Regions from separate parts of the Actinomyces sp. MRS3W genome, predicted to be linked through region 1. Evidence: riboswitches for the same ligand, from Rfam matches in the RefSeq annotation. Region 1 holds a riboswitch; the other holds the start of a gene.
The links. Region 1 has a riboswitch for thiamine pyrophosphate ahead of thiM (hydroxyethylthiazole kinase). Riboswitches for the same ligand answer to the same signal wherever they lie in the genome.

Region 1 (5,482 bases):
GCGCGTGGACTGGGCGGTCAGGGCGGTCACGACACTCGTGGCGTAGGCGCCGAGCGCGCTCATGGTCTTGATATCCGCCTGAACGCCGGCGCCGCCGCTGGGGTCCGAGCCGGCGACGGTCAGTACCTTGGGAATCGGGGTGCTCACTGCCCGGCCTCCCAGGCCGCCCGCAACTGCACGGCGGCGGCGCGCGGGTCTTCCGCCAGGCAGATCGCGGAGACCACGGCCGCCCCGGCCAGTCCCCCCTCACGCAGCGCCGGAAGGTCGGCGGCGGTGATGCCGCCGATGGCCACGCACGGCAGCGTGGTACCGGCTGCCAGGCGGGCGATGCCGCTGACACCCAGGCCGTTGGGGGCGTCGGTCTTGGTGGCGGTGGCCCGCACCACGCCGATGCCGACGTGGTCGCAGGCGGCCTCCTGCTGTGCTGTGGCCAGTTCTTGCGGCGTCGCGGCCGACAGCCCCAGATAGGCATCATCGCCGATCAGATCGCGTACCACCGCCGCGGGCAGGTCGTTCTGACCAACATGCACCCCCGCCACGGGCACCCCGAGGCGCCGGGCAGCGAGGTAAACGTCGACGCGGTCGTTGACGATGACGGGCACGCGCTCACCGACGGCACAGGCCACCTGGCGCACCTGGTTGAGGAAGTCGGCGCCGTCTGCGCCCTTGGCGCGCACCTGGACGCAGGTGGCTCCGCCGGCGACGGCGGCCGTCACCGTATCGGTGAGGCTGCGGCCGCGGGAGCGGCACTGGGCGGCGTCGGTGACCAGGTAGAGCGTGAGATCGGGGGCGGGCCTCATGACAGCGGGATCCTGTCCACGTCGTCGGCGTCCAGGGTGTAGAGGGCGTCGAGGAAGGCGGGTTGGAAGGAACCGGGCCCGGCGGCGCAGGCGGCGGCCACTTCAGCCGCGGCGCTGTAGACGGCGTGGCAGGCGACGGTGGCGGTGAAGGGGTCGGCGTCCAGGGGGCGCCCGGCGGCAACGAATGCAGCCACGAGGGCTCCCAGCGCGCAGCCGCCGCCGGTGATGCGGGTGAGCAGGGCGGACCCGCCACCAACGCGAGCCAAGCGCGCGCCGTCAACGATCGCATCCGTTGGCCCCGAGACGGCGACGACGGCGACGGTGCGCTCGGACAGGGTGAGGGCCGCGCCCAAGGCCGCCTCCACGGCGTCGGCGGTTTCCACGCCGCGCCCACCGGCGCCGGTGCCGGCCAGAGCGATGATCTCCGAGGCGTTGCCGCGGATGACGGTGGGCCGTGCGGCGAGCAGCTGCCGGGCGAGCGCGGTGCGGTGCACCAGGTAGCCGACGGCGACCGGGTCCAGTACCCAGGGGACCTTGGCATCCCGTGCGGCCGCGGCCGCCTCCACGGCGGCGGCACGCTGCTCGGGCTGGGGCGTGCCCAGGTTAATGAGCAGGGCGGAGGCGAGCGCGGCGAAAGGGCCGGCCTCGCCGGTCACGTCGACCATGGCGGGTGCGGCGCCCGTTGCCAGCAGCACATTGGCGGTGAAGTTGGTGACCACCGCGTTGGTGATGCACGAGACCAACGGCGTGATCGAGCGGAGTTCTTCCAGCACCGCCGCGGGAGTTGAGGACAGTGACATGGCGATGTTCGGCGCATACTGCGGCATGCGACATCCCTTCGTCAGCATGATCTGAACAGGTTCAACGGGTGTGTTCTCAGCCTTGCGGCACCCCGTGTCGTGCCTTGCAGGCTAGCACCGCCGCGGCCCGGGGACCAGCGCTGGGACGCGACGCCGCGCATGACGGAACCCGACACCGATAGATACGAGGAAGACCTCGTCAACTCTTGACCGAGGCTGGACACACCTCCTACCCTTGTGATGTCCATCTCATCAATGAAGGACATCAACCCATGTTGTTCACAACCCGCCCTGATCACTCTCCCTATCGTCTCCGTCTCCGCACACTTCTCATGTCGGTCGTGATTGCCTGCCTATGCGCGTACGGCACGTCGGTCCCAGCTCGAGCCGAAACCGCCTCGGACGACGACACCACATGCCAGCAGACGACCGCTACCCCGTTGACCCGCAGCGGTCTCGAGGAGGCCGCCGGCCTCGCTACCGATCTTCTGGCCGAATCTGGACGAAGCGGGGAGGTGATGTACACCTACGGTTACACGAAGGCTGAGGCCGACCAGGTCACTAATACTGTGCACCTCGTCATCAACGGTGAAGAAGCACTCCTCACTACTGTCTCAGCACAGGCTGACGAACGGCCAGCAGCGGTGTCACTCACTGCGCTCCCAGAACCTGGCGCCAGTGAGGGAGAGGATCTTCTCGCCGATTCGGCTCTCCCCACAATGGCTGAACCTGCTGGGTACTACTCCCAGACCTGTTCCAACTACAACATGACGTGTCTGAAGAACCTCCTCAAGAACGGTTGTAGCGCCGGGGCCTGCGCGTTCGCGTTCTTCAACAGCTACGTCGCCGGCTCGTGCCTCGCGATCTACTGCTTCGTCGGCACGCAGAAGTGCTGCACCAAGTGGGTCCAATCATGGCACGAGTACTGATCCGCGTTGACCAGATCGGCTGGTTCCACGACCCCCCGCGGTGGACGCACGACGACGGTCGTCTCGCGGCGCGCACGGCGTGGTTCGTGCTCGCGATCCTCCTGGGATGGTTCATCCTCGTTGTACTCGCCATGGGGGCCGCGCTGCGCTCCATGAGCGCCTCTCCCCTCGGGGAGATCACGGTGGCGTGTGTGGTGGCGCTCACGGCGTGGTTCGCACTGCCGATCGTCCAGCTGGCCATCAGCTCACCGCCCGCGCGCGAGGCGTGCCGGCGCGTCGTCGCCGTGCTCTCGCTGGTGACCGGCGTCTGGGGCCTGGGGACGTTGCGCGGCGTCTGGATCATCGCCAGAGTCCCCGGCCTCACAACGGACTTCCTGTGGGAAGTGACGGTGCCGTGCTGCGGGCTGCTCCTCCTCGGGCTCGTCGGAGTGCTCGCGGGGGCGCGGCGCGGACCGGAGCGCTCGGCGTCGTGAGCACGGCGGGCTCGCGGTCAGGTCCTGTGCGGGAACCCCGTCACCCGCACCCACAAGGGTGGGCGTGCCCGTCGTCGGCCCGGCCGCGAGCCGTGCGCCTCAGTCGTCCAGGTAGTCGCGCAGCACCTGGGAGCGGCTGGGGTGACGCAGCTTGCTCATGGTCTTGGACTCGATCTGCCGGATCCGCTCGCGGGTCACCCCGTAGACCTTGCCGATCTCATCCAGCGTCTTGGGCTGGCCGTCGGTCAGGCCGAAGCGCATGGAGACCACGCCGGCCTCGCGCTCGGAGAGCGTGTCCAGCACGGCGTGCAGCTGCTCCTGCAGGAGGGTGAAGCTGACGGCGTCGGCGGGGACCACCGCCTCGGAGTCCTCAATGAGGTCACCGAACTCGCTGTCGCCGTCCTCGCCGAGCGGGGTGTGCAGGGAGATCGGCTCGCGGCCGTACTTCTGCACCTCGACGACCTTCTCGGGCGTCATGTCCAGCTCGACGGCGAGCTCCTCCGGGGTGGGCTCGCGCCCCAGGTCCTGCAGCATCTGCCGCTGGACGCGGGCGAGCTTGTTGATGACCTCGACCATGTGCACCGGGATGCGGATGGTGCGGGCCTGGTCCGCCATGGCGCGGGTGATGGCCTGGCGGATCCACCAGGTGGCGTAGGTGGAGAACTTGTAGCCCTTGGTGTAGTCGAACTTCTCCACCGCACGGATGAGACCCAGGTTGCCTTCCTGGATGAGGTCGAGGAAGAGCATGCCGCGGCCGGTGTAGCGCTTGGCCAAGGACACGACCAGGCGCAGGTTGGCCTCCAACAGGTGGTTCTTGGCGCGCTGGCCGTCCTGAGCCACCCAGTGCAGCTCGCGGCGGTACTTGGCCTCGAGGTCGTTGCCCTCGGTGGCCAGCAGGTGCTCGGCGTACAGGCCCGCCTCGATGCGCTTGGCGAGCTCGACCTCCTGGGCGGCGTTGAGGAGGGCGACTTTGCCGATCTGCTTGAGGTAGTCCTTGACCGGGTCGGCGGTGGCGCCGGCGGTCACCACCTTCTGGGCGGGCTCGTCGGCCTCATCGGAGTCGGAGACGGTGAAGGAGCCGTCCTTGTCCTTCTCTCCCTTGGATTTCTTGGACTTCTTGCCCGCGGCCTTCTCCGCCTCCTCACGGCGGATACGGTCCAGCTCGCCGGTGAGAGCGGCGATGGACGGGTTCATCTTGATGCCCTTGATGATCCAGCCGCGGAAGATGTAGCCGTTGTGGGTGAGGAACTCGCGCGCCACCACCGGCTCTTCCTCGCCAGGGATGATGAAGCGGGGCACGGGGCCGTGCCCGTAGGGGGCCAGCGTGATGGGATCCTCCAGGGTGCCATCGCCGGAGATCTCCAGTCCCTCCACCACGGTGCGGCTGCGCACGAACAGAGTGGCGCCGGGGGCGAGCCGCACGCCCTTAAGCGCGGCAGGAGTGTTGAAGGGGTGACGCTTGGTGCCGTCGCCGTTCTCCTCCAGGGAGATGTCGAGGTAGTAGTCGCGCAGCTCGGGGGCGGGGGCGTCCGTCTCCTGCTCGTCGGCCTCCTCGGAGTCGGTCTCGTCAGCGACGTCCGCCTCCTCGTCACTCATGTCGGCTTCGAGAGCAGCGTCGTTCTCCTCGAGGGGTTCGTCGACGTCGTCAGCGAATTCGACACGCTCCCGCACGCTGGTGGGAGTAGGAGTAGCTGTGGAAGTAGCCACGGATTTCCTTTCGCGGGACAGACGGTTCGGCTGGAAGAGGCGCACAGAGCCGTAGGGGATTCTACGCGAAAACCTATCGCCCCCGGCCACCGCCAGCGGATAGAACAACGATTCAGACAGCGTGTCTATTCCCGCGCGCGGTAGGTGCCCGGGCCGGCCGCCGGATACCCGACCGGATATTAGCCTGGCCCCATGACCAACGTAACCACCGACGTTGACGTGCTGCTGCCGCTGGTACGCGGCGTCGTCGATGCCCGGCTGGAGCGAGTAGTCGCGCAGTTGCGCGAACACTGGCACGCTTCAGCCCCCGCAAGCGATGAACTTCTCGACGCCGCCGACGCCCTGCTGACCGGGGGCAAGCGCATGCGCGCCGTGCTGGGCGCAGTGGGTCTGGCGCTGCCCGGTCAGTCGTCTGCCCGCGCCGAGGTCCTCGGCGGGCCGATCGCGGCCCGGCTGGGCGCCGCTCTGGAGCTGTACCAGGCCAGTGCGCTTGTGCATGACGACATCATCGACGCCGCCGACACCCGCCGCGGTCGGCCGGCCGCGCACCGCCGCTACGCGGCCCGGCACCGCCAGGCCGGGTGGCAGGGTGCGGCGGACAGCTTCGGCGTCAATGCGGCGATCTTGCTCGGGGACCTGCTCATGTCGGCCGCCTCCGCACAGATGGGCGCCGCGGCGAGCCGATGTGACCGGGCCGCGGCGGCCGCTGCCCGGGAGGCCTTCGACGCCATGACAGCGGAGGTCGCGGTCGGCCAGTTCCTCGACGTGCACCA
Region 2 (3,235 bases), on a different contig from region 1:
CCACCGTCACTGGCCGACGGCCTCCGCCCAGGTGGCGAGCCATTCCTGCTGGTGGGCGGCGATGTCATCGGGGTCGACGACGATCGGGTCCTCCGCGGTCGAGCCGAACTGCTCGAGTTCCTTCGACAGGGCGGCGTCGGGGTCGACGGGGTACATGTACATGGCGTCGGGGATGGCCTCCTGGACGTCGCGGGAGAGCATCCAGGCGACGAAGGCAGCACCGCCGTCGGGGTTGGCGGCCCCGGCGAGGACCCCCGCGTACTCGACCTGGCGCGTGGCGGTGCGCGGCAGGACGGCGGTGGTGGTGGCGGCACCGTCGTCGGTGAGGGTGGCGGCGGGTGAGGAGGCGTAGGAGACGACGATCGGGTAGGCGCCGTCCCCGCCGCCGGCGGTGAAGTCGGTGTAGTAGGCGTCTGACCAGCCCTCGTCAATCTTGGTGCCGTTGGCGACAAGGTCGCGCCAGTACTGGGCGAAGCCGTCCTCGCCGAAGTGGCCGATGGTGGCCAGCAGGAAGGCCAGGCCGGTGGAGGAGGTGGTCGGGTTGACGGCGACGAACAGGTCCTTGTAGGCGGAGTCGGTGAGGTCCTCGAAAGTGGAGGGCGGCTCCAGGCCGTGGTCGGAGAACCAGAAGGTGTCCACGTTGACGCACACCTCCCCGAAGTCGATGGGCACGAGTGCGGGGGTGTCGTCGACGATGTAGGGAGCCAGATAGTCCGCGGCGCCGTCGGGCAGGTTGAGAGCGGTGGAGGTGTCGACGACGCCCTCGGCGAGGAGGCGGGAGGCCATGGTGTTGTTGATGCCGTAGACGGCGTCGCCCAGCGGGGCGTCCTTGGTGAGGATGAGTTTGTTGGCGACCTCGCCGCCGTCGCCGGAGCGCGCGATCTCCAAGGTGTAGCCGGTATCGGTCTCGAAGGCGGCGATGAGAGCGTCCGGCAGGTCGAAGGAGTCGTAGGTGACGACGGTGACGGTGCGCGCGCCTCCCGATGCGGTTCCGCTCGCCTCGGGGCTATCGGCGCCGGAGCCGCAGGCGGCGAGTGCGAGGCCGACGACGGCGGTGGCGCCCCCGGCGAGCAGCGCGCGGCGGGTGGGTCGGATGGTGGCGAGGCGGGGCGCGGCGGCGCGCCCGGTGGTCCGATTGGCGGTCATGGTGATCCTCCTGGATGGCGGTCCGGAGGGCCCGGGCACGCTGCGGCGCCCGGGGAGATCTCGACTTCCTTCGCCGGTGCGAACCGGATCAGGTTCGAGGGTCTGCGGCTTCCCGCACTCTCAGCGCCGTTGCCGCTGGCGAGCCGAGGCCCGCCGACGACGGGGCGCTCCCCTGTCGTTGTGGGAACAGCCTAGCGCGACGACGTCGGCGACGCCGATGTGGGGCGCCGCCCCAACCCGCGTGCCGCACGCCTGAAAGGCGGCTGAGCGATCCCCGGACAATGCGAGGTTGGCGGTGCGTCCGGGCCCGACGTCCCCAGACCCTGTGACAGGATCGGGGTGAAAGCCGGTGACCGGCCTGAGCAGCGCCCGTCGCCCGCTAGCTAGGTGTCCGTCGAATATCAGGGAGTCGTCATCATGAAGAACAGCCTCAGTTGGACGGTTACCTCCGCCCTCACCCTCCTGGTCTCCGGCGCAATCGCCGAGAAGGCCGTGGCTATTGGATGGCAGGCCGTCACCGGGCGGCCGGCGCCGCGCGAGGAGGACCAGGTGCTCAGCTACCGTCTCGGCGAGGTGGTCGCTTTCGCCGTCATCTCGGGCGCCGTCATGACGCTGACTCGCCAGTTGACGCTGCGTCAGGCCGCCAAGGTCCATGCCCGCCGCGGCGGCGTCGTGCCCGGCATGAGCGAGGCGCCCGCGCTGGAGGCCTAAGGGGACGTCGGCGACGTCAGAGCCACCAGCTTCGTTCGGGCCCCGGTTGGCAGTTTGGGGATGCCGCAGAGAGACAAGCCGCCAACGCCGCGCCCTATGGAACGCCACTTCACCGTTGGGTACGCCAGTTAGCGGTCTGCTGAAAGTTTCCGAGCCCTTCAGCAGGACCCTGAAGTGGTGTAGTAGACCTCGAACAGGCGTAGTAGACGCCGCGGTGGCGCAGGGTGGGCGTCGTGGTGGGCGCTGCCGTAGTTGTGCGGGCGCTCAAGTGGAGTGTGTGGCGGAACAGTATGTCTCTGCGCGCCCTGATGGTCGGCGTCGGCCAGGCAGCGGCCCCCAAAAGTGTCCATCTGTCGCAACTTTTGCCGCCGGCGCCGACCAACAGCCTTCAGAAACCGCATCCTACCGGGGCAAAATCAGTCAAGACCACCGGCAGGCACCGTCCTACAACTCAAAAGTTGCGACCAATGGACACTTTGCCACCGCCCACCGGCCTTGAGACAGCCAGCACCCACCAGCCCAAGAGGTACAGCAGGGAGAGTACGGGCGTAGTAAACGTCGGCGGCGCCGTCAGTGGCTGCGGCGCAGCGGGGTGACGGTTCCGTCGGCCGGGCCGGACGCCGTCGTCGTACCTGATCCTGAGCCCACGCCGTCCCAGTCGGGGATGAAGGGGCTGGGCAGCGGCTGGAACCAGTTGTCGAAGTGCTCGGGCGCGTCGGCGGGCGGAACCAGGCCCATGGCGATGAGCGCGTGAGCAGGCTGGTCGCGGCCCGACAGGGCATCCACCCAGCCCTCCCAGCGGGCTTCGTCGATGTCGGCACCGCGCGAGTCGGCGATGACGCCACCGAGGTTGAAGATGTCGTGAAGCACGAGGGCGTCGGCGACGTTGCGCACCAGGGGTTCATTGGCCGCCGGGACGGCGCCGACCAGGCGCAGAGACAGATCCCGCGCGGTGCCGCGCAGCTGGAAGACGAATTCGTAGTCGTAGCGGGTCAGCCAGAGCTGCGGCAGGGTGGTGCCGATGTGGGTCTCGTCGAGCTGGCCCAGGTGGGTGCCGCGGGGAAGCTCCGCGAGACCCTCAAGATCCTCGGCAACGGACATGTCGAACAGGAACGTGCCCAGCGCGAAGCAGCGGGCGGCGTCCTCTCCGAGCATGCGGGCCAGCCGCGGAGAGTACACCTCGGACAGCACGGTCGGGATGTCGTCCCAATCGGGGATGGGCAGATCGGCGGCCGCCTGGGCGGCTTCTTCCTCCATGCTCCCGAGATAGTCCTCGAGATCCCCAAGGTCCTCGGACATCGGGCCGCCGCCCTGAAGCATGGCAGCGAGGTCGGCCAGGCCGTCCCACGCGGTCGGAGGCTCCCATGCGAGTGCCTCC

Region 2: another riboswitch for thiamine pyrophosphate. It lies ahead of RWX45_RS09680 (thiamine ABC transporter substrate-binding protein); the one in region 1 lies ahead of thiM (hydroxyethylthiazole kinase).

Annotation. Positions count from the first base shown of each region.
Region 1 covers NZ_JAWDJJ010000267.1:5,790-11,271, reverse strand. The annotation lists gene thiD (bifunctional hydroxymethylpyrimidine kinase/phosphomethylpyrimidine kinase) at 1-147, opposite strand, end outside; gene thiE (thiamine phosphate synthase) at 144-800, opposite strand; gene thiM (hydroxyethylthiazole kinase) at 797-1,627, opposite strand; TPP riboswitch at 1,617-1,705, opposite strand; gene RWX45_RS10220 (hypothetical protein) at 1,933-2,529, shown strand; gene RWX45_RS10215 (hypothetical protein) at 2,514-3,002, shown strand; gene RWX45_RS10210 (RNA polymerase sigma factor) at 3,102-4,709, opposite strand; gene RWX45_RS10205 (polyprenyl synthetase family protein) at 4,902-5,482, shown strand, end outside.
Region 2 covers NZ_JAWDJJ010000252.1:3,109-6,343, reverse strand. The annotation lists gene RWX45_RS09680 (thiamine ABC transporter substrate-binding protein) at 7-1,146, opposite strand; TPP riboswitch at 1,195-1,330, opposite strand; gene RWX45_RS09675 (DUF4235 domain-containing protein) at 1,564-1,857, shown strand; gene RWX45_RS09670 (helix-turn-helix transcriptional regulator) at 2,428-3,235, opposite strand, start outside.